2 regions of the Kluyvera sp. CRP genome follow, and region 1 is predicted to be linked to the other one. Evidence: predicted binding sites of a transcription regulator. Region 1 holds the regulator's gene; the other holds the start of a gene.
The links. The regulator LexA, encoded in region 1, represses DNA repair genes until DNA is damaged. The targets are predictions, from matches to a motif close to TNCTGTATGTACATACAGNA.

Region 1 (10,168 bases):
CGGGTGGTTCTTACATCTTCACCAGCAATGATATTTACAGCAAATACAAAGACACAGCGAACGACGTATTCGACGTCCGTTTAGCCGGTCTGGAAACCAACCCGGACGGCGTGCTGGAGCTGGGTGTTGACTACGGTCGTGCTAACAAAACCGACGGTTACAGCTTTGCTGACGGCGCAACCAAAGACGGCTGGATGTTCACCGCTGAACATACCCAGAGCATGTTGAAAGGCTACAACAAGTTTGTTGTTCAGTACGCCACTGACGCCATGACCACGCAGGGTAAAGGTCTGTCTCAGGGCTCTTTCACCGGCAACGACTATGACAAAGACGCAGAAATCGGTGCGGTAGATAACAAGATCAATAACAACGGCGACATGTGGCGTGTACTTGATCACGGCGCAATCTCCCTCGGTGAGAAAGTTGATCTGATGTACGTCGGTATGTACCAGAATATCGACCGCGATGATGGCAACGGCACCAAGTGGTGGACCGTCGGTGTGCGTCCTATGTACAAATGGACGCCAATCATGAGCACCCTGATGGAAGTCGGCTACGACAACGTTAAGTCGCAGAAAACCGGCGACACCAACAACCAGTACAAAATCACCCTGGCGCAACAGTGGCAGGCTGGCGACAGCATCTGGTCCCGTCCGGCCATCCGCGTATTCGCAACCTATGCGAAGTGGGATGAGAAATGGGGTTACGACAACGGTATCGCTTACAAAGATACCAGCGCGAAAACCTACAGCCGCGGCGACAACGATGAGTGGTCCTTCGGTGCCCAGATGGAAATCTGGTGGTAATTCAGCACTAACCTGACGTAACAACCGACGAGGGGCGCAAGCCCCTCTGTTCCTTGAGGTTTAGCGCGCTATTGCCTGGCTACCGCTAGAACCACGCTTTCTGAGGTCATCATAATGAAAATGAAAAAAAGTCTCGTTGCTCTCTGCTTATCCGCTGGATTAATGGCGAGCGTCCCGGGCATTAGCCTCGCTGACGTCAACTACGTGCCGCAAAACACCAGCGCCGCGCCGACCATCCCGACCGCTGCCCTCCAGCAGCTGACCTGGACGCCGGTCGATCAATCTAAAGTTCAATCCACCCAAATTTCCACCGGTGGTCAAAGCCTGAACGTTCCGGGAATCACCGGCAACGTTGTGGCCTACAGCGTTCCCGCCAATATTGGCGAGCTGACGCTGACCCTGACCAGCGAAGTGAACAAACAAACCAGCGTATTTGCGCCGAACGTGCTGATTCTTGACCAGAATATGACGCCTTCTGCGTTCTTCCCAAGCAGCTACTTCACCTACCAGGAGCCTGGCGTAATGAGCGCCGACCGTCTGGAAGGGGTGATGCGCCTGACGCCGGCGCTGGGCCAGCAAAAACTCTATGTTCTGGTGTTTACCACCGAGAAAGATCTCCAGCAAACCACGACGCTGCTGGATCCGGCAAAAGCCTACGCTAAAGGCACCGGTAACGCGGTGCCGGATATTCCTGACCCGATCGCTAAACACACCACCGACGGTCTGGTGAAGCTGAAGGTGAAAACCAACAGCAGCTCCAGCGTTCTGGTTGGCCCGCTGTTTGGCTCTTCCGGCCCGGCTCCGGTCACTGTCGGCAACACGGCGGCTCCGGTTGCCAGCGCACCCGCAGCGGCCCCGGTCGTGGCGCCAGTTGCGGCTCCGGCAGCGAAAACTGAACCGATGCTCGACGATACGGAAAGCTACTTCAACAACGGGATTAAACAGGCCGTGGCGAAAGGGGATATCGACAAAGCCCTGAAACTGATGAATGAAGCCGAACGCCTGGGATCTAAATCTGCTCGTTCCACCTTTATCGGCGCTGTAAAAGGCAAGGGGTAAGTTCTCCCCGCAGCGCCGATGTTTAGGCGAAGCCTTTCGGTGTGCCCTGTCGGGCACACCTTTTTTATACGCTTCATCCTTCAAGCTGCGATGATGAACGGCATATAGCGCAAAGCAAACTGTTGCACTGCTGTTGCGCTAATGATCGTATTTGACCATTACTGCACCCCCTCCCGCGGCTTTCTGCGATACAATGGCGAAACGCTTTGTATTGGAGAGACAGGCATGTCGCACCCTGCACTGACGCAACTGCGCGCGCTGCGCTATTTTGACGTCATTCCCCCGCTTGAACCCACTCAGCGCGACTGGCTGATGCTGGAAGATTCGATGACCAAACGGTTTGAGCAGTTTGGGAAACCGGTTAGCGTAACGCTTTTAAACGAGGCGTTTGTCAGCCGCGATGCGCTGGTAGAAGAACAACACCTGTTGCCAGAAGAGTCTCGCTATTGGTTGCGAGAAATATTATTGTGCGTCGGCGGTGAGCCGTGGCTTGCCGGGCGCACCGTGGTGCCAGAGTCGACCCTCTGTGGGCCGGAGCTGGCGCTACAAAACCTGGGGCAGACGCCGCTGGGTCGTTATCTGTTTACGTCGTCGACGCTGACGCGAGACTTTATTGAGATAGGCCGTCATGATGCGCTGTGGGGGCGTCGTTCCCGTCTCCGCCTGAGCGGTAAACCGCTGCTGTTAACCGAGCTGTTTTTACCGGCATCGCCGCTGTACTAAGAGGAAGAAGAAGAATGGAGTGGAGTCTGAAGCAGAACAAGCTACTGGCTTACCATCGACTGATGCGTACGGATAAACCGATCGGCGCGCTGCTGCTGCTGTGGCCGACGCTGTGGGCACTGTGGGTCGCCTCACCGGGCGTACCGCCGCTGTGGATCCTGGCGGTGTTTGTGGCGGGCGTCTGGCTGATGCGCGCCGCAGGCTGCGTGGTCAACGATTATGCGGATCGTAAATTCGACGGCCACGTGAAACGCACGGCCAACCGTCCGCTGCCGAGCGGCGCGGTCACGGAGAAAGAGGCCCGTACGCTGTTTATCGTGCTGGTGGCGCTCTCTTTCCTGCTGGTGCTGACGCTCAACACGATGACCATTCTGTTGTCGGTGGCGGCGCTGGCGCTGGCCTGGGTTTACCCGTTTATGAAGCGTTATACCCACCTGCCGCAGGTGGTGCTGGGGGCGGCGTTTGGCTGGTCAATTCCGATGGCCTTCGCGGCGGTCAGCGAGTCACTGCCGCTGAGCTGCTGGCTGATGCTGCTGGCGAATATTTTGTGGGCGGTGGCCTATGATACCCAGTATGCGATGGTTGACCGTGATGATGACGTGAAGATTGGCATCAAATCCACGGCGATTCTGTTCGGCGATAACGACCGTCTGATTATCGGTATCCTGCAGGCGTGCGTGCTGGCGCTGATGGCGCTTATCGGCTGGTTGAACGGCCTGAACTGGGAGTTTTACTGGTCAATCCTGATCGCCGGTGCGCTGTTCGTCTACCAACAGAAGCTGATCCGCCACCGCGAGCGTGGGCCGTGCTTCCAGGCGTTTATGAACAATAACTACGTGGGTCTGGTGCTGTTTATTGGGCTGGCGATGAGCTACTGGCAGTTCTGAGTTTGGCATGAAACTGTCGCCTGGCCGGCACCCAATAAGCGAATAAAAAAATCCCCGGTACAGACCGGGGATTTTTGTTTTTACTGTGCCGCCTCTTCCTGCGTCACGCTCTCGATCGTCAAGCGCACGTCCGAGGTAATCAGGCCCGCCATCATCTGGTAAACCTTCATCGTCTCTTCCGGCTCGGCGTCGCCGCTGTCGCTGATATAGCCCTCATCGCGGAGCGTCAGTACCAGCGACGAGAACACCGCTTTATCAAAGAACTCCGGCGAGTTGATGCCGTGCAGCACCGACAGACGCTGCGCCAGCGTACGGCTCTCTTTCTCCAGCGTACTGCGGTTCATCGACGGGTTGCCGCTCAGCAGCCAGAAGGTGATCGCGTAGCGTTGCAGTGTCTCGCGCGCCCCGGCCGCCAGCAGTTGAAGCGTGCGGGAGTGTGACGCGTTGATGCGCAGCTCGCCGTTCTGCTCGGTAATCAGCGCCTGACGCGCCATTTCGGCGATCAGCGTATCAATGACTGCCGGCAGCTCTTCACGCGTCCAGCGCAGGAACAGCTCGGCTTTCAGCATCGGATACAGCGTTTCGATCATACTCAACACCTGGTCACGGGAGATCTGGCGATGTTGAGTCATGATGGTGGCCAACAGCGACGGCATAATCAGCATGTGCGCGATGTTGTTGCGGTAGTACGTCATCAGCACCGCCTGCTCGCGCGGCAGAATGATGATGTCGCCGATGGTGTCTTTCTCGACTTCGAACTTGTTCATCTGCAGCGCGTGGTCGATAAGCTCGCTGGCGGAGGCTTTTGGCGCGGTAGCATCCGGCGCGTACGGCGCATTACGCATTAACGCCAGGTAGCATTCCAGCTGCTGCGTCAGCTGTTCGCGGGTCAGCGAACGCTGGCGAGAGGCCAGCAGCGCGGTGCAGCACAGGTTCATGGCGTTGGCGGCACCGGCGTTGTTAATGCGCACCATCAGCTCGCCCGCCAGTTTATTGACGGTCGGCGTCAGCCACGCCGGGCGTACGGCTTCGATCGGGTCGATCGACTCGCGCCACTCCGGCACGTGGTGGTTCAGGTAGGTCATCAGCGGCATGGGTTCGCCGAAGTTGACGTAGCCCTGGCCGAGATTACGCAGCTTGCTCAGACCGCGCAGCATCTGCGGCAGGCTCTCTTTCTCTTTGGTCGCGCCGCGCAGCTCTTTGGCGTAGGTACCCACTTCCATCACGTGCTCGTAGCCGATGTAAATCGGCACTAACGTAATCGGGCGAGTACCGCCGCGCAGCATTGCCTGAATGGTCATCGACAGGGTGCCGGTTTTCGGATCCAGCAGGCGGCCGGTACGGGAACGCCCGCCTTCCACGAAGTATTCAACGGAGTAGCCGCGGCTGAACAGCTCGCCGAGGTATTCGCGGAACACCGTGGAGTACAGCTTGTTGCCCTTAAAGGTACGGCGGATAAAGAACGCGCCCAGGCGGCGGAAAATCGGGCCAGCCGGCCAGAAGTTCAGGTTGATACCGGCAGCAATATGCGGCGGCACCAGCCCCTGGTGATAGAGCACGTAAGAGAGCAACAGGTAGTCCATATGGCTACGGTGGCAGGGCACGTAGACGATTTCATGGCCGTCGTGCGCCAGCTGGCGTACGCGCTCGGCGTTATGGACGTTAATCCCCTGATACAGACGGTTCCAGGTAAAGCTGAGGATACGGTCGGTGAGGCGAATCATCTCGTAGGAGAAGTTCGCCGCAATCTCTTCCATTAGCGCAATGGCGTTTTGCTGCGCCTTCTCGTGCGAGATTTTCTTGCTGCGCGCTTCGTCTTCTACCGCCTTGGCGATGGCTTTCGACGCCAGCAGCTTTTTGAACAGGTCGTGACGCGCCGGCAGACGCGGGCCAACCGCCGCCAGACGCTGACGGGCAAAGTGCATACGCGCGACGCGCGCCAGCTTCTGAGCAATGATTTTGTCCGTGCCGTGTTCGTCGGCCATGCGGCGCAGCGACACGGACGGCGAGAAGCGCACGAAGCTATCGCGGCCCAGCCAGGAGACAGCGAAGAATTTCTGGAAGCCGTTGAGCATTCGCAGCGGCGGGTTTTCCTCGCCTTTTTCGCGGCCAGGCGAACGCCCGAACATCACGGAGACCGGCACCATTTGCACATCCAGATCCGGATTGCTGCGGTGCAGATCGAGGTAGTCGTGGAACAGCTTGATCGACTCTTCTTTCGGCGTGTAGTAGGTGAACACGCGCGGGCCGCCGTGGATAAACACGTAGCGCGGCAGCAGGGTGCCGTCGATTTCCAGCGGTTCAAGCGGGTCAGGTAAATCGTGCGCCAGACATTGGGCGCGCAGCGTCAGCAGGTCGGCCTTAGAATTATAAGGCAGGACGTACATAATCGGACGCGAGGTATCAAGCCCTAATTCCTGTGCAGGCTCTGCGGGAATAGACTTGCTTTTTACCAGTACGCTTAATGGTAAATTCAGTAATTTGTAGTAAATTCGTGGCCAGCCGGACATAAACGATGTAAAGCCTCTGGTTAATCATGCAAATGCGCGGCAAGAATATCAGAAAGTCAGCAGAATTTCTGTTCTACCGCTTCATAACACGCATTGTCATTGACGTAATAACAAAAAAGGTTCTTGAGATGGCCAATAATACCACCGGGCTCACCCGAATCATCAAAGCAGCGGGCTATTCCTGGAAAGGATTTCGCGCGGCGTGGATCAACGAAGCCGCGTTCCGCCAGGAGGGTGTCGCGTCGGTGCTGGCGATTATTATCGCCTGCTGGCTGGATGTCGACGCGATTACGCGCGTGCTGCTCATCGGCTCCGTCCTGTTGGTGATGATAGTGGAAATTCTCAATAGTGCACTGGAAGCGGTGGTGGACCGCATCGGCTCCGAATACCACGAGCTGTCCGGGCGGGCAAAAGACATGGGATCGGCGGCGGTGCTGCTGGCGATTTTCGTCGCGCTCATCACCTGGGGCACGCTGCTGTGGGCGCATTTCCACTAAAGCTGTGAAAACTGCCTGATTTCGTGCGTTTTATGGTTTCAAAATAAACACTAGCTGTATATACTCACAGCATAACTGTATATACACCCAGGGGGCGGAATGAAAGCGTTAACGACCAGGCAGCAAGAGGTGTTTGATCTCATCCGGGATCACATCAGCCAGACGGGCATGCCGCCGACGCGTGCGGAAATTGCTCAGCGCTTGGGGTTCCGTTCCCCGAACGCGGCTGAAGAGCACCTGAAAGCGCTGGCGCGTAAAGGTGTCATCGAGATTGTCTCCGGCGCTTCTCGCGGTATCCGCCTGCTGGTGGAAGAAGAAGAAGGTCTGCCGCTGGTGGGCCGCGTCGCGGCGGGCGAACCGCTGCTGGCGCAGCAGCATATCGAAGGCCATTACCAGGTTGACCCGTCGCTGTTCAAACCGAGCGCCGACTTCCTGCTGCGCGTTAGCGGCATGTCGATGAAAGATATCGGGATTATGGACGGCGACCTGCTCGCGGTGCATAAGACTCAGGACGTACGTAACGGCCAGGTCGTTGTCGCGCGCATCGACGAAGAAGTCACGGTCAAACGCCTGAAAAAACAGGGTAACGTCGTCGAACTGCTGCCAGAAAACAGCGAATTTAAGCCGATCGTGGTGGATCTGCGTCAGCAGAATTTCTCCATTGAAGGGCTGGCCGTTGGCGTTATCCGCAACGGCGAATGGCTGTAAAAACTCCCCCTCTCTAATGGCTGCGATACATCCGCTATCGCAGCCTTTTTTCGTTCTGGTTGATACCCATGTCGCTACTCACTTCCGCTGATAAAGCGCTGTGGCGCCTTGCGCTACCGATGATCTTCTCCAACATTACCGTGCCTCTTCTGGGTCTGGTCGATACCGCCGTCATCGGTCACCTGGACAGCCCCGTCTATCTGGGCGGTGTCGCTATTGGGGCGACGGCGACCAGCTTCCTGTTTATGCTGCTGCTGTTTCTACGTATGAGTACAACCGGCCTGACGGCGCAGGCCTTTGGCGCGAAAAACCCGCAGGCGCTGGCACGCGCGCTGGTGCAACCGTTGATGCTGGCGCTGGGCGCCGGGTTGCTGATCATTGTGTTTAAAACCCCGCTGATTAATCTGGCGCTGTCTATCGTTGGCGGCAGCGGTGAGGTGCTAGAGCAGGCGCGTCGCTTCCTCGCCATTCGCTGGCTCAGCGCGCCTGCTTCCCTGGCGAACCTGGTCCTGCTGGGGTGGCTACTGGGCGTGCAGTATGCGCGCGCGCCGGTGGTGCTGCTCGTGGTGGGGAATGTGCTGAACATTGTGCTCGACCTGTGGCTGGTGATGGGTCTGCACATGAACGTGCAGGGCGCCGCGCTCGCTACGGCGATTGCCGAATACGCCACCCTGCTGGTCGGGCTGGGAATGGTACACAAGGTGATGGCGATGCGCGGCATCTCCTGGGCGATGCTGAAAACCGCCTGGCGCGGCAACATCCGCCGCCTGCTGGCGCTCAACCGCGACATTATGCTGCGTTCCCTGCTGTTACAGCTGTGCTTCGGCGCGGTCACCGTCTTTGGCGCGCGGCTCGGTGGTGAAGTGGTGGCGGTGAACGCGGTGCTGATGACGATGCTCACTTTCACCGCCTACGCGCTGGATGGCTTCGCTTATGCGGTGGAGGCGCACTCCGGCCAGGCGTATGGCGCGCGTGATGGCAGCAAACTGCTTGAGATCTGGCGCGCCGCGTGCCGTCAGGCGGGCGTGGTGGCGCTGGCTTTTGCGCTGGTATACGCCGTGTTTGGCGAAAATATCGTCGCCTTGCTTACCTCGCTGCCCGAACTGCAGCAACTGGCCGACCGTTACGTGCTGTGGCAGGTGGTGCTGCCGGTGATTGGCGTCTGGTGTTATCTGCTGGACGGCATGTTTATCGGCGCCACGCGAGGCGCCGAGATGCGCAACAGCATGGCGGTCGCCGCCGCCGGTTTTGCGCTGACGCTGCTGGCACTGCCGGTGCTTGGCAACCATGGGCTGTGGCTGGCGTTGGCCGTTTTCCTCGCGCTGCGCGGCCTGTCGCTGGCGTATATCTGGCGTCGCCACTGGCGAAATGACAGCTGGTTTTCCTGATGTGATGGTTAAAGATTCCGAATAGTGAATCATGCTCAGAATGACTGACTACAATTAACCTCACGCTTAGCGAAAAAGAGTTCACACTCTCTCGCTATTCATTCACTGACGATCGAGGATTCAATGATGAATAAAGACGAAGTCGGCGGTAACTGGAAGCAGCTTAAAGGTAAAGTGAAAGAGCAATGGGGCAAACTGACCGATGATGACATCACGGTGATCGAAGGTAAACGCGATCAGCTGGTCGGTAAAATCCAGGAACGTTATGGATACGCAAAAGATCAGGCGGAAAAAGAGGTGGATAGCTGGGATAAACGGCACAATCACCGCTGGTAACGCACTCCTCCTGCCCATGCGTACAAGGAGGTACGCTCCCCATCAATCCCGCGTTAGCGGGATTTCTTTTTAATATGAATCGTATGGTCGTGATGGCAATGTTCATGCGCGCGACAGGCTTCAACTTCCACGCAGGCGGAACACAGCCCGTGCGCTTCAATGACGTTGTGGCGCAGCGCAAAGCCCATCTTTGCTGCCAGCGTATGCATGATGTCCTCAACGCCTTCCGCACACTCTTCTTTCACCACGCCGCAGCGATCGCAGATAAACATTGCGGAGGTGTGGGTCGGCTGATCGAACAGGTGGCACAGGACGTAGCTGTTAGCGGACTCGACCTTGTGCACGAAGCCCTGCTCAAGCAGAAACTCCAGCGCGCGGTAGACGGTCGGCGGCTTGGCCTGCGGCTCTTTCTCGCGCAGCAGATCCAGCAGGTCATAGGCGCTGATTGCCCCTTCCTGCAGACTCATCAGGCGCAACACTTCGAGACGTTGCGGAGTCAGGCGCACGCCGCGTTGCGCGCACAGCTTTTCAGCTTGCGCTAACAGTTCTTGCGTGGTGGTCTTATCCATTGGCGTCCTCAGGTTACGGGGAAATAAACCCCTACTTTACCATGTTATGCCGGAAACGCCGAGTTTCCACAGGTGTGCTATAGCTGTGTTATAGCAGGTGCACTTCACACTCAGGATGAAAAATGATGAAAAGACCCGACTGTATTCGCCATTGGCACGATGTTGAAGGACCGGATGACTCTACCTATCCCGACAGCGATGAGCGCTTCTCCATCGGCGCGCCGCTGGCTCGTGCGCTGGGGCTGAGACATCTTGGTATTCACCACGAGCGCTTGCCGCCAGGCCGACGCACTTCCTACCCGCATGCCGAGAGCGACGAAGAGGAGTTTATCTACGTACTGGAAGGTTATCCGCAGGCGTGGATTAACGGCTATCTGTGGAAGCTGGAACCCGGTGACAGCGTGGGCTTTCCGGCAGGAACCGGCGTTTGCCATACCTTTATCAACAACACGTCAGAAGAGGTCCGGCTGCTGGTGGTGGGGGAAGCCAATAAGAAACACAACCGGATTTACTACCCGCTAAATGCCTCGTATGCCGTCACGCGCGACGATCGCTGGGTGGACCATCCGCCGCAGTTTTTTGGCCCGCACGATGGAAAACCTGGGCGAAATTAGCCTCTTCTTCTATAAAGATTAGAGCGCTTATTAAAAATAACGATAACCGAAGAAAATTTCAGTTAGGGGAA
Region 2 (10,168 bases), 2.5 Mb from region 1:
GCCGGTATTTTTCAGCGCCATCTTGATAAAGGCACCCGCCCGGGCGTCTATCCCCGCCTGTCGGTACACCAGGGGGCCGTCCGCTATCTCGGTTTTGCCAGTGAAACGTCACCAGAGGCCGATAGCGAGCTGATCATCAACACCGGTCACTTTGGCGTGTTCCCACCGGAAAAATGGCATTACATCGAAACAATGACCGACGATACCGTCTTTCAAATCGACTTTTTTGTTGAAGCTGAAGTGCTGAAATCCCTATAGAACTCCAGGCCACTGGAGTAAGGAATCATTCATGTTACGTATTCCTGAGAACTTTGTTCATTCGCGTTCGACCCCGTTCTGGAATAAAGACACCGCGCCGAAAGCCCTGTTCACTCACCACAATACCAAAGCCCACGTCTATGGCCGCTTGTCCGTTATGCAAGGCGCCGTGCGCTACTTTGGCTTCCATGACGCCGACGCCAGCGAACCGGACGTCGACGTGGTGATTGAAGCCGGATCCTTTGGCATTTCCCCGCCGCAGAAGTGGCATCGCATCGAGCTACTGACTGACGACACCTGGTTTAATATCGACTTCTTTGCCAATCCTGAGGCGACGCTTGAAGGCACCGGTCTGGGCAAAGTGGTTAATTCGCATAAGGGGTAACAACAATGAGTAAGGCAACTTATACGGTAACCGTCACCAACAATAGCAACGGTATTTCCGTCGATTATGAAACCGAGACTCCGATGGAGCTGTTGGTCCCGGATGTTGCCGCGGATGTGGTGAAAGATCTGATCAATACCGTCCGCGCGTACGATACCGAAAACGAGCATGACGTTTGCGGCTGGTAACGCCGTGTCGATACAAAAAGGGAGCCACTTCAGGCTCCCTTTTTCGCTCTCACCCGAATGAATCAAGCGCAAGCGACGGATTCATACTTTCGTTTTAACGCCCTTTCTTCCCACTTTGCCATGGTTAAAACAGTCATAGCGGGAGGATAATGCAATGGCCTGGCGCCCTTTTCTGTTTCTGATTTCCAACCCTGCTCCGCGTCGTTCAGCGAGACGCGGAAAACTGAAGCTGGTCAGCAACGCGTAGCGCCGCATTACGCGGCGCTTATTGCCGATTACTCGAAAAAGACCTCTGGGTTATCGGCCAGCGACACGAAAGTCTTGCTGTTTTTGTCCAGCGCGCGGATTTCGCCGCTTTCAATATCATACACCCAGCCGTGCAGGCGGATCGCGTGGTCACGCAGCCCCACAGCCACCGACGGATGCGTTTTGATATTATTCAACTGAGCAATAACGTTTTCTTCGACCATGGCGTTAACTTTGTCAGTCTCGTTATCGTAGGTTTTCTTCTCGACGACCGCTTTGGCGGCATCGGAATAGCGCAGCCAGTGAGAGACAGCCGGCATCGGCTCCAGGCACTGGCAGGTGGCGATAGCTTTCATCGCGCCGCAGTTAGAGTGACCGCAGATAACAATATCCGTTACGCCCAAAGCAACGACCGCGTACTCAATAGTCGCGGATACCCCGCCCGGTTCCGGACCAAAAGAAGGCACGATATTACCGGCGTTACGGATGACAAACAGCTGCCCCGGCTCTTGTTGCGTGACCAATTCGGGAACTAAGCGGCTGTCTGAACAGGAGATGAACAGCGCTTTTGGGTTTTGGCTGGATGCCAGGCTGCGGAAGAGTTCCTTACGTTGAGGAAAAACTTCTTTCTGAAAGTTGAGGAACCCTTCGATGATATGTTGCATAGCAGTATCTCTTTTTCGTTTTTACGCAGGTCATGATTAACATCACATTTTCAGTTTACCACTTGAACGCAGAAGGAAAAGCCCCTTCTCACGCTAATGCGCATGTTAAGCACTGGTCATCACCTTGTTACGACCGCTATTTTTGGCCGCATACAGCGCCCTGTCGGCAAACGAGATGCATTCATCCGCGGTGAAGTGCTTATCTGACGAGGTAAAGACACCGATACTGATGGTCATGGGCTCCGGCGTACGGTAAGGCGCACGTTTCGCCGTCTCCTCCTCAACCTTGCTGCGAATCCGCTCAGCCACCTGCATGGCGACTTCTGATGACGCGTTGCGCATCAGCACGGCAAATTCTTCCCCACCTACGCGCGCAATAATATCGCATTCGCGGATGGAACGTTTCGCCAGGTCCACCACGGTTTTGATGACCGCATCGCCCACCGGATGCCCATAACGGTCGTTGATACGTTTGAAGTGATCAATATCCAAAATCATCAAACTGATATCTTCCCGCGATGCCAGCAGTAGCTGTAGCTCCCTATAGAAATAGGCGCGATTATAGATGCCGGTCAGCGGATCGTGGTTCGACAGCATCGTCGATTCTTTATGCATCACGAAAATATCGTAGAGCAGGACATTAATCACAAAAAAGGTACAAACCACTTCGATGCCGCGGCTGAGGTACCAGACGGGGAAATTATAATCGCTGAGATTCAGCAGAAGAAGGTTGCTAAACAGGCTTGAAACGCAGAAGACCGCGATACTCACCCATAACAGGCTTCGCAGTTGCGTAATGACGATAGCCAGCAACAGCGTGATAAACCAGGCGGCGACGATCGCGACACCATAATAGCTATTCCACGCGTTACGACCATTAAGTGATGTTGTACCAATCAGGTTGAGTGATATCTGCGGGTTATAGCTGGATAAATTATGCGCCAGAATGGCCATCAGCAGGAAGATGCCAGCCAGTACGAGTACCCATAGTTCGTCTTTACGTGAAGGCGCGATGTTCCGATTCATGCGAAACGCATAAAAGAGTGCGACCAGAATGGCCGACATCATGGTGAGCTGGCGGAACAGATAGAAAATAGCTAAATCATTGGTAATCGATTTCAAAGGGATGCATAACGCTATAAGTTGTTGGATAAGCGTTAGCGCCTCGACCCAATAAATATCGGCAACCAGAAAACCGAGCCCCAGAATGGCAACATAGAGTAGTTTTCTATTGCAGAGAAACTGGAAAAACATGAAGAAGAAGATAATTGCATCGAGTAATAACAACAGCCCGGAAAAGACCAGGTAATAAATATCAGCGATAGCTATATTAAAGGTTGTGAGATAGTCGGCAAACATAAACATCGCCGCAAGCAGTAAGCACGCGGCAATGAGACAAAAGCTCATTCTACTATTTATTCTGGAACAGCTTAGGCTCATTTCGAGTCCTCCATGACAGCTCTATATGTTATAGCCTACTGAGATCCTAAAAAATAGTACCTTTAGTCAAGCCTTGAATTTAAAAATAATTAATTATTGACTTGCCTTTTATATCCCTGCGATTCATCACAATATTATAAAATGTTCGTTGCAAGTAGACGCATTAACCATCATCCAGGACGGATGTAGATACCATAACATCAAACACAGTCTGAAATAAATACTCAAAAATATATATAACTATATATTAATAAAACTTAGCAATCGGTATTACTAAAAACCGCCCGAAGGCGGTATCGATGTATTATGCCTCAGACTCCAGCGCATCCTGGATAGCGTCAGCCAGTGTCGCCACTTCTTGAGAGACATTACGCAAGTCCATCTGTGAACGAATCCCGGAGTTGGCCGTCGTGGCGGAAACCGCGGCTTTTGCTATCTCCAGCGCCGCCTGAACGGCCAGCAAACGCTTCCTGTTTTCAACCACGTCAGCGCCTGTTGCGCCATCCAGATCAAAGTACCCTTCTAACATTGTTCTCTCCTTTTAGTTTCTGTCTTAGTGTAAGGGGATAGCCCGGTACACGCCATCAAAATCGGCGTGGCCACGCAACACCTGGTAACAATTGAAACACTACTCCATTTCATTCGTAGCCCCTAAAATGTCCGTGGTTAATTATTCGATTTCTAATTGATTAATGGTTTAAACTAACCGCCATCACAACACACACAAAATAATAAGTAACATGAATGTTATAAAAGGCATATATAGAGGACGGAAATGGAATTTAGTGAAATGCTCTGCGACTTATTTGAGCAGGTCAGATGCAAGTCAGATTTTCTGCAATTTTTAACAGAGTTAAAACAAAACAACATCTCGTATTACATTTATTTCGTCGCCACCGGCAATGTCAAAATTGTAACAACAACTGATTCCTATGTGGCCATGAAGAGTCACCGTAGCTTAATTAAGGTAAGCGCAGGTGGCAGTAGCTGTTTGACAAAAATTGCCGCCAGGCGTCATTTCACTGGCCTCACTCATTTCGATCAATACTGTCGCGAGTTAGCCAGAGCGGGCGTATTTAAATGGGTCGTCGACGTTGAAGAAGTGAGTCGTTATTACTGGTCTAAAGATAATCAGCTATTACATACTGAAAATATCATTAGCCCTACGTAATTAAGCACCAATAAAAAAGGGAGATTCACCATTAAGGCTATCTCCCTCTTTTATCGCGTAGCGCGATCAGACTTTCAACATTTTTACCGTATCTTCTATATCAATCTCATCTTCCGAGAAGATCAACGTAGTGCCCTGGAAGGTGGTGATAGCCAGCTTTTTCAACGTACGCATTTCACCCGGCTTCGCGTCGGATTTTGGCTTGATGCTGTTCATCAGCAGCCCTACCGACAACACCGCATTTTCTTTATCAATGCGGGTCTCAGCAGGAACTTCTTCGCTGTAGACCAGGAAAGACTTGATTGACGTCAGCTTGATCTTCTCGCCCGCGATATAGATGTACTTGCTATCCGGGATCACCTTCACCGCATAGGCTGACAGCCCTTTGTTATTGGTCGTGGGTTCAAAAGTTACCGCCGCATCTTTTTTAATCAGCTCAGGGTTGGCAACCTTAATCACATGAAAATAGCGATTGTCGCCATTTTCATCTTTGATAAATCCAAAACCTTTATCTTTAAACCACGTTGTGATTGTTCCATTCATCGCCGTTACCGCCTGGTTAATCGTTTATCAACTCAATTTTTGCAGCGCGCAGTGTAATGCACAATGCCCGCGCAGACTATGTCTTTGGCTTAAGTGTGGATGATAAATTTCCACCGTGCGACCTCGTCGGATTCGCCTGTTGGCGAAAAATTGGGTATCATCCGCACCCACTCTCCAGCCGTGCAGCCAGATGTCTACCATTCTCGATACCTTTATTGCCCCACCTTGCCATGAGCAAATAGAGATACTCCATCAGGACGCGCATCTGCTGATTATCAATAAGCCCAGCGGGTTGCTCAGCCTCTCGGGGAAAAATCCGCAGAACCTCGATTCCGTACACTATCGTCTGGTTCAGCAATTTCCCGACTGCACGCTGGTCCATCGCCTGGATTTCGGCACATCCGGGCTGATGGTCATCGCCCGCAATAAGGCCATCAATGCCGCCCTTTGCCAGCAGTTCAGCCAGCGTTCAGTGACAAAAACCTACAGCGCCCTACTGTGCGGGCACCTGAGCGAGGATGAAGGGGTGATTGATGCGCCAATTGCTAAAGACCCCGCGCGTTTTCCGCGGATGTCCATTTCCGCCCTTAACGGCAAACCGGCACGTTCTCGCTATCAGGTTGTGAGCCGTTTTTATCACCACCGCCTGGCACTGACTCGCGTTCAACTTGTTCCTGAAACCGGGCGCACTCATCAGCTACGCATTCACTGCGAGCAGTTGGGCTACCCGATTCTGGGTTGCGACCTGTATGGTGGCCGCGAACAGCCTGGAACCGAAGAAACGCCACGTCTTATGCTACATGCCAGCGCACTCTGTTTTGTTCATCCTGTTAGCCAGGAGAAGATCAACGCCCACAGCGCCAGCCCGTTCTAATCTGAAGTGGGTTACCACATCAAATCGTCAGGGATTTTGAAATCAGCGTACGGATCGTCTTCGTCCTGTACTTCCTGACTGAGCGCACTGTGCAGAACGATGCTGGTGGCATCACGCTGCGCAATTTTCTCCGCCACAACCGCCGGAATAATGGCGTATTCACTTTCACACGCGGCGTTAGTCGCCAGCCGCGCAATGGCCAGACGACCGTTGATCAGCTGTGTCTGCGTCGGCTTATCCACCGCCATCTTTTTGATCACGTTATTGTCGGTAAAGTTAAAGTTGATATCGCCTCGGGCAACGGTGATGCGGTTCATCTCGATCAGCTGTTTGACCTGCGCTTTGTACTCTTTCGACAGCGTCGCCTGTTTCTGCTGCTCACTCAGTTGCTTATCGCGCTCAAGCTGCGCTTTTTTGTTTTCCTCTACCGCTTCTCGCGCTTCGCGGGCCTGAACGCGCGACTTTTTCGCCGTGCGCTGGACCTTAGCCATTTTTTTACTGGTGACCAGCCCCGCTTTTAGCATCTGCTCTTGTAAGGTCAGTTTTGTCATCTTCGCTCTAAACTCATTGATAAATTTTGCAAGATTATACCCGTAATGTTCGCGTCGATTCCAGATTGCAGAACGCCTTCCCCTTTCGATGCATTTTGTACAAAAAATAAACATTGATCGCGTCCGTGACGATCGGCTACAGTCACAGCGTTTTACAGTTGATGCTAAAAACATCATCCGTAGATGCCGTTGACGATCCTGAGCATTATCCAATGAGGTATACCGTGAAAGTGATTCCGCTGATTGCCCTGCCAGTTGTCTGGGCGATGAGTTTTAACGTTTTTTCCGCTGATGCCCCGGCCAGCGCCGATGACAGTACCGCAGAAGCATTAAAGGATCTCGACCGTACTCTGCCTGAATTAACCCCGGTGACATTCACCGCCGCCGATGAAAAACACAAGGTTCTGGTGTTCATCGACAACCAATGCTCTTTCTGTTCTCAGGTCGTCAAGAACATCAAGAGTTACAACGATGCCGGGCTAACCATGTCGTTTCTGACCGTTGCTCCCCCTTCTATTCGCGATTCCGTGATTGAAGATATGGGTCGCGTCTGGTGCTCAGACGATCGTCAAAAGAGCCTGCAAGGGGCCATGGCCGGGTTTCTGCCCAATAATGACACCAGCGCCAGCTGTTCGGATGAAGTCGTCAAACAGTCTGCGCTGGCTGAACGACTGGGCATCCAGCTAACGCCTACGATGATCGTGCTGGATAACCCACCGAAGGTGATTCTGGGTAGCGCGAAGCCTGACGCCATTCTGGAAAAGATCAGCGGTAAAGCATTGTAGCCTGCCCTGGCATACTCCTCGTGATTGAAACCCCGCCTGCCGGGGTTTTTTATTGCGAAATAAAATTGACACTGCTAACGCAGACGGTTTATATACTGTTTTTATATACAGTTAACTGGAGTAAAAGCATGTTTGTGGAACTCGTCTACGACAAACGGAATTTTGAAGGTTTGCCCGGCGCGAAAGAGATAATCCTGGCAGAGTTGAGCAAAAGAGTGCACAGCGTATTTCCTGACGCGGAAGTCCGCGTCAAACCCATGATGACGCTGCCCGCCATCAACACTGATGCCAGCAAACATGAGAAAGAGCAGATAAGCAGAGTCGTCACAGAAATGTTTGATGAGGCGGAATTCTGGCTGGTCAGCGAGTAAGACGGCAGTACACGCAAAAAAGGGAACCCATCGGTTCCCTCAACTCGCCTGGTTCTTGACCGAGTGCGTTATTTCAGGTTGCTACGGAAAAAGTCGGCCAGTTTGTCGAAGGGGATCACGTCCGTGCGGTCATACAAATCGACGTGTCCCGCATCCGGAACGACATACAGCTCTTTAGGCTGACCGGCACGTTTGAAGGCGTCCTCGCTGAACTCTTTTGAATGGGCCCGTTCGCCGGTAATAAAGAGCATCGGACGCGGTGAAATGGTTTCAATATCGTTGAACGGGTAGAAGTTCATAAACTTACCGATACTGCTCAGCATTGGTTTTGTCGTCAGTTCTTCTTTCTCGCCCTGCGGAGTGTAGCCGCCGCGTTTGGTACGATAGAAATCAAAGAACTCGCGCTGAATTTCCGGCGTGGAAGCCTCCAGTTTATTCACGGTGCCCGGAATATACGCGGTATCTCCCCCTTTGAACTCAGCAAAACGCTGCTCAATGGCAGACTGGATAAACGCCTTGCGTTGTTCCAGCGTCTGGGAATGGTTAAGGCCGTTACGGAACGCGGCTCCCATGTCATACATGCTGACGGTGGCGATGGCTTTCATCCGCGGGTCTATTTTCGCGGCGCTGATAACAAAGCTTCCGCTGCCGCAGATACCCAGCACGCCGATGTTTTCTGGATCGACAAACGGCTGTGTACTGAGATAATCAACCGCCGCACTGAAGTCATCCGTGTAGATTTCCGGTGAAATCAGGTGCCCCGGTTTACCTTCGCTTTCTCCCCAGAACGAAAGATCAATCGCCAGCGTGACAAACCCCTGCTCCGCCAGCTTCTGCGCATACAGGTTTGCGCTTTGTTCCTTGACCGCGCCCATTGGATGTCCAACGACAATCGCTGGGTTTTTAGCGTTCTGATTCATCGTATTCGGGATAAACAGATTGCCGACCACGTTCATCTGATACTGGTTTTTAAAGGTCACTTTTTGCTGCGTCACCTTATCGCTTTTATAAAAGTTGTCAGCACCTCTGGACATATCTGCCGCAGAGGTGGCAAATGCACTGATGAACAGCCCCAGCGCTAACGTAAATTTATTCATGATGGTTTCCTTATCAGGATTAGTATTATGAATGGTCACGTGCAGATGCATCTGCACGTGAGGTCAGAAAAATCAGTACGGTTGCAATGATCAACATCGCGGCGCTGGCCAGGAAGGTGCTCTGGTAGCCATGATGGTCGAACAGCAGGCCCCCCACGGTAGATCCCAGCGCAATAGACAGTTGCACCATCGCCACCATCAGCCCGCCGCCCGCTTCAGCATTCTGAGGAAACGTGCGTGGAACCCATGCCCACCATCCCACGGGCGCGGCGGTTGAAATCAACCCCCACAGTCCGAGCAACGCCGTCACGATGGCCGCCTGGCTGCCAAACGCGATCAGGGCTAGCGCGACAATCGCCATCAGCACGGGAATCGCCATCAGGGTTGGGTAGAATCCACGCTTCAATACCCGGCCAATTAGCGTGGTGCCGATGAAACCGGCCATACCGATGACCAGCAGGATGAGGGTCACCGCTGAGGCATCGACCTTCGTGACCGCCTCAAGGAAAGGCCGGATGTAGGTAAAGAGCGTGAACTGCCCCATAAAGAAAATCCCAACACCCAGCATGCCCAGCGTCACCACCCGGCGGCGAAACAGCGTGAAAATATTGCTGGCCCCAGTTGGCTGGCGGGTAACCGGCATGGACGGTAGGCTGAGCAGTTGCCAGATAAACGCGAGGATGGCGACAGGTAACAGGCAGAAGAAGGCTCCCCGCCAGCCGATGACCGCTCCCAGCCAACTGCCCAAGGGGGCAGCCACGACGGTTGCCAGCGCATTACCGCTATTGAAAATAGCCAGCGCCAACGGAACACGGTGCACCGGTACCAGCCGCATTGCTGTCGCCGCCGACATCGACCAGAACCCGCCGACGACGATGCCAATCAGGGCGCGACCTGCCATATAGATCAGGTAGTTGGGCGCCATCGCGATGACAGCACCGGAAAGCGCCATCATGCTCGTCAGGCCGAGCAGCAGAATTTTTCGGTCAAGCGTGCCTGCCAGTCTGGAAATAAACAGGCTAGTCATCACCGCAAACGCGCCGGAAATGGCGATCCCCTGTCCGGCCATGCCTTCGGTAACATTCAGGGAGTGCGCCATCGGCGTCAGGAGGCTGACCGGCATAAATTCAGAGGCGATCAGGGCGAAGACGCACAGCGTCATGGCAAAAACGCCGCACCAGTGCGCCCGCTGTTTTTCACTTGCTTCGTTTTTGTTTCTGGTTTCAATTTTCTGATTACGCATTAAGCCTTTCTTTTCTGTAGATAATACGATGCCCTCCCTTTGCGCCATCGGCCTGCAAGAGACACCGATGTGACGATGTGAGGGATAGTCTGGTAATTAAAGGGAACGCGGTTTTGGGAGCGCGTGACCGCTTAGTCTACGGCCCTGATCTGCACCCTAAACGGTCCCTGGCGCTGCAGGGCGGGCAGTCCTGAATCGATTTTCCCTACCGGGATCAGAGAACGGGCGTAAGGTCTACCCTGGACAAAAATCGCCAGGTTGCCCCAGGGCGCGTAGAAAGCCATATCACCCGCTTCCGGCGTCATTCCTTCCGGAGCCTGTGCCGTGGAAAGCCTGCGCGGTAGATCGCTA

Region 2: a site for LexA is predicted at 7,200-7,219, ahead of K7B04_RS15315 (DinI-like family protein). Genes of this name have one in related genera too.

The regions. Positions count from the first base shown of each region.
Region 1 is NZ_CP082841.1:732,958-743,125, reverse strand. It holds gene K7B04_RS03405 (maltoporin) at 1-806, shown strand, start outside; gene malM (maltose operon protein MalM) at 921-1,865, shown strand; gene ubiC (chorismate lyase) at 2,091-2,588, shown strand; gene ubiA (4-hydroxybenzoate octaprenyltransferase) at 2,603-3,475, shown strand; gene plsB (glycerol-3-phosphate 1-O-acyltransferase PlsB) at 3,556-5,985, opposite strand; gene K7B04_RS03380 (diacylglycerol kinase) at 6,114-6,482, shown strand; gene lexA (transcriptional repressor LexA) at 6,582-7,190, shown strand; gene dinF (MATE family efflux transporter DinF) at 7,259-8,578, shown strand; gene K7B04_RS03365 (CsbD family protein) at 8,705-8,914, shown strand; gene zur (zinc uptake transcriptional repressor Zur) at 8,968-9,483, opposite strand; gene K7B04_RS03355 (cupin domain-containing protein) at 9,609-10,097, shown strand.
Region 2 is NZ_CP082841.1:3,245,232-3,255,399, reverse strand. It holds gene K7B04_RS15370 (DUF1971 domain-containing protein) at 1-258, shown strand, start outside; gene K7B04_RS15365 (DUF1971 domain-containing protein) at 290-643, shown strand; gene K7B04_RS15360 (DUF1869 domain-containing protein) at 649-831, shown strand; gene K7B04_RS15355 (carbonic anhydrase) at 1,107-1,742, opposite strand; gene K7B04_RS15350 (sensor domain-containing diguanylate cyclase) at 1,848-3,149, opposite strand; gene K7B04_RS15345 (hypothetical protein) at 3,487-3,711, opposite strand; gene K7B04_RS15340 (DUF1398 family protein) at 3,958-4,353, shown strand; gene K7B04_RS15335 (cold shock domain-containing protein) at 4,420-4,896, opposite strand; gene K7B04_RS15330 (RluA family pseudouridine synthase) at 5,087-5,770, shown strand; gene K7B04_RS15325 (DUF2058 domain-containing protein) at 5,782-6,321, opposite strand; gene K7B04_RS15320 (thioredoxin fold domain-containing protein) at 6,546-7,106, shown strand; gene K7B04_RS15315 (DinI-like family protein) at 7,235-7,477, shown strand; gene K7B04_RS15310 (alpha/beta hydrolase) at 7,546-8,574, opposite strand; gene K7B04_RS15305 (MFS transporter) at 8,600-9,817, opposite strand; gene K7B04_RS15300 (cyclophilin-like fold protein) at 9,949-10,168, opposite strand, start outside.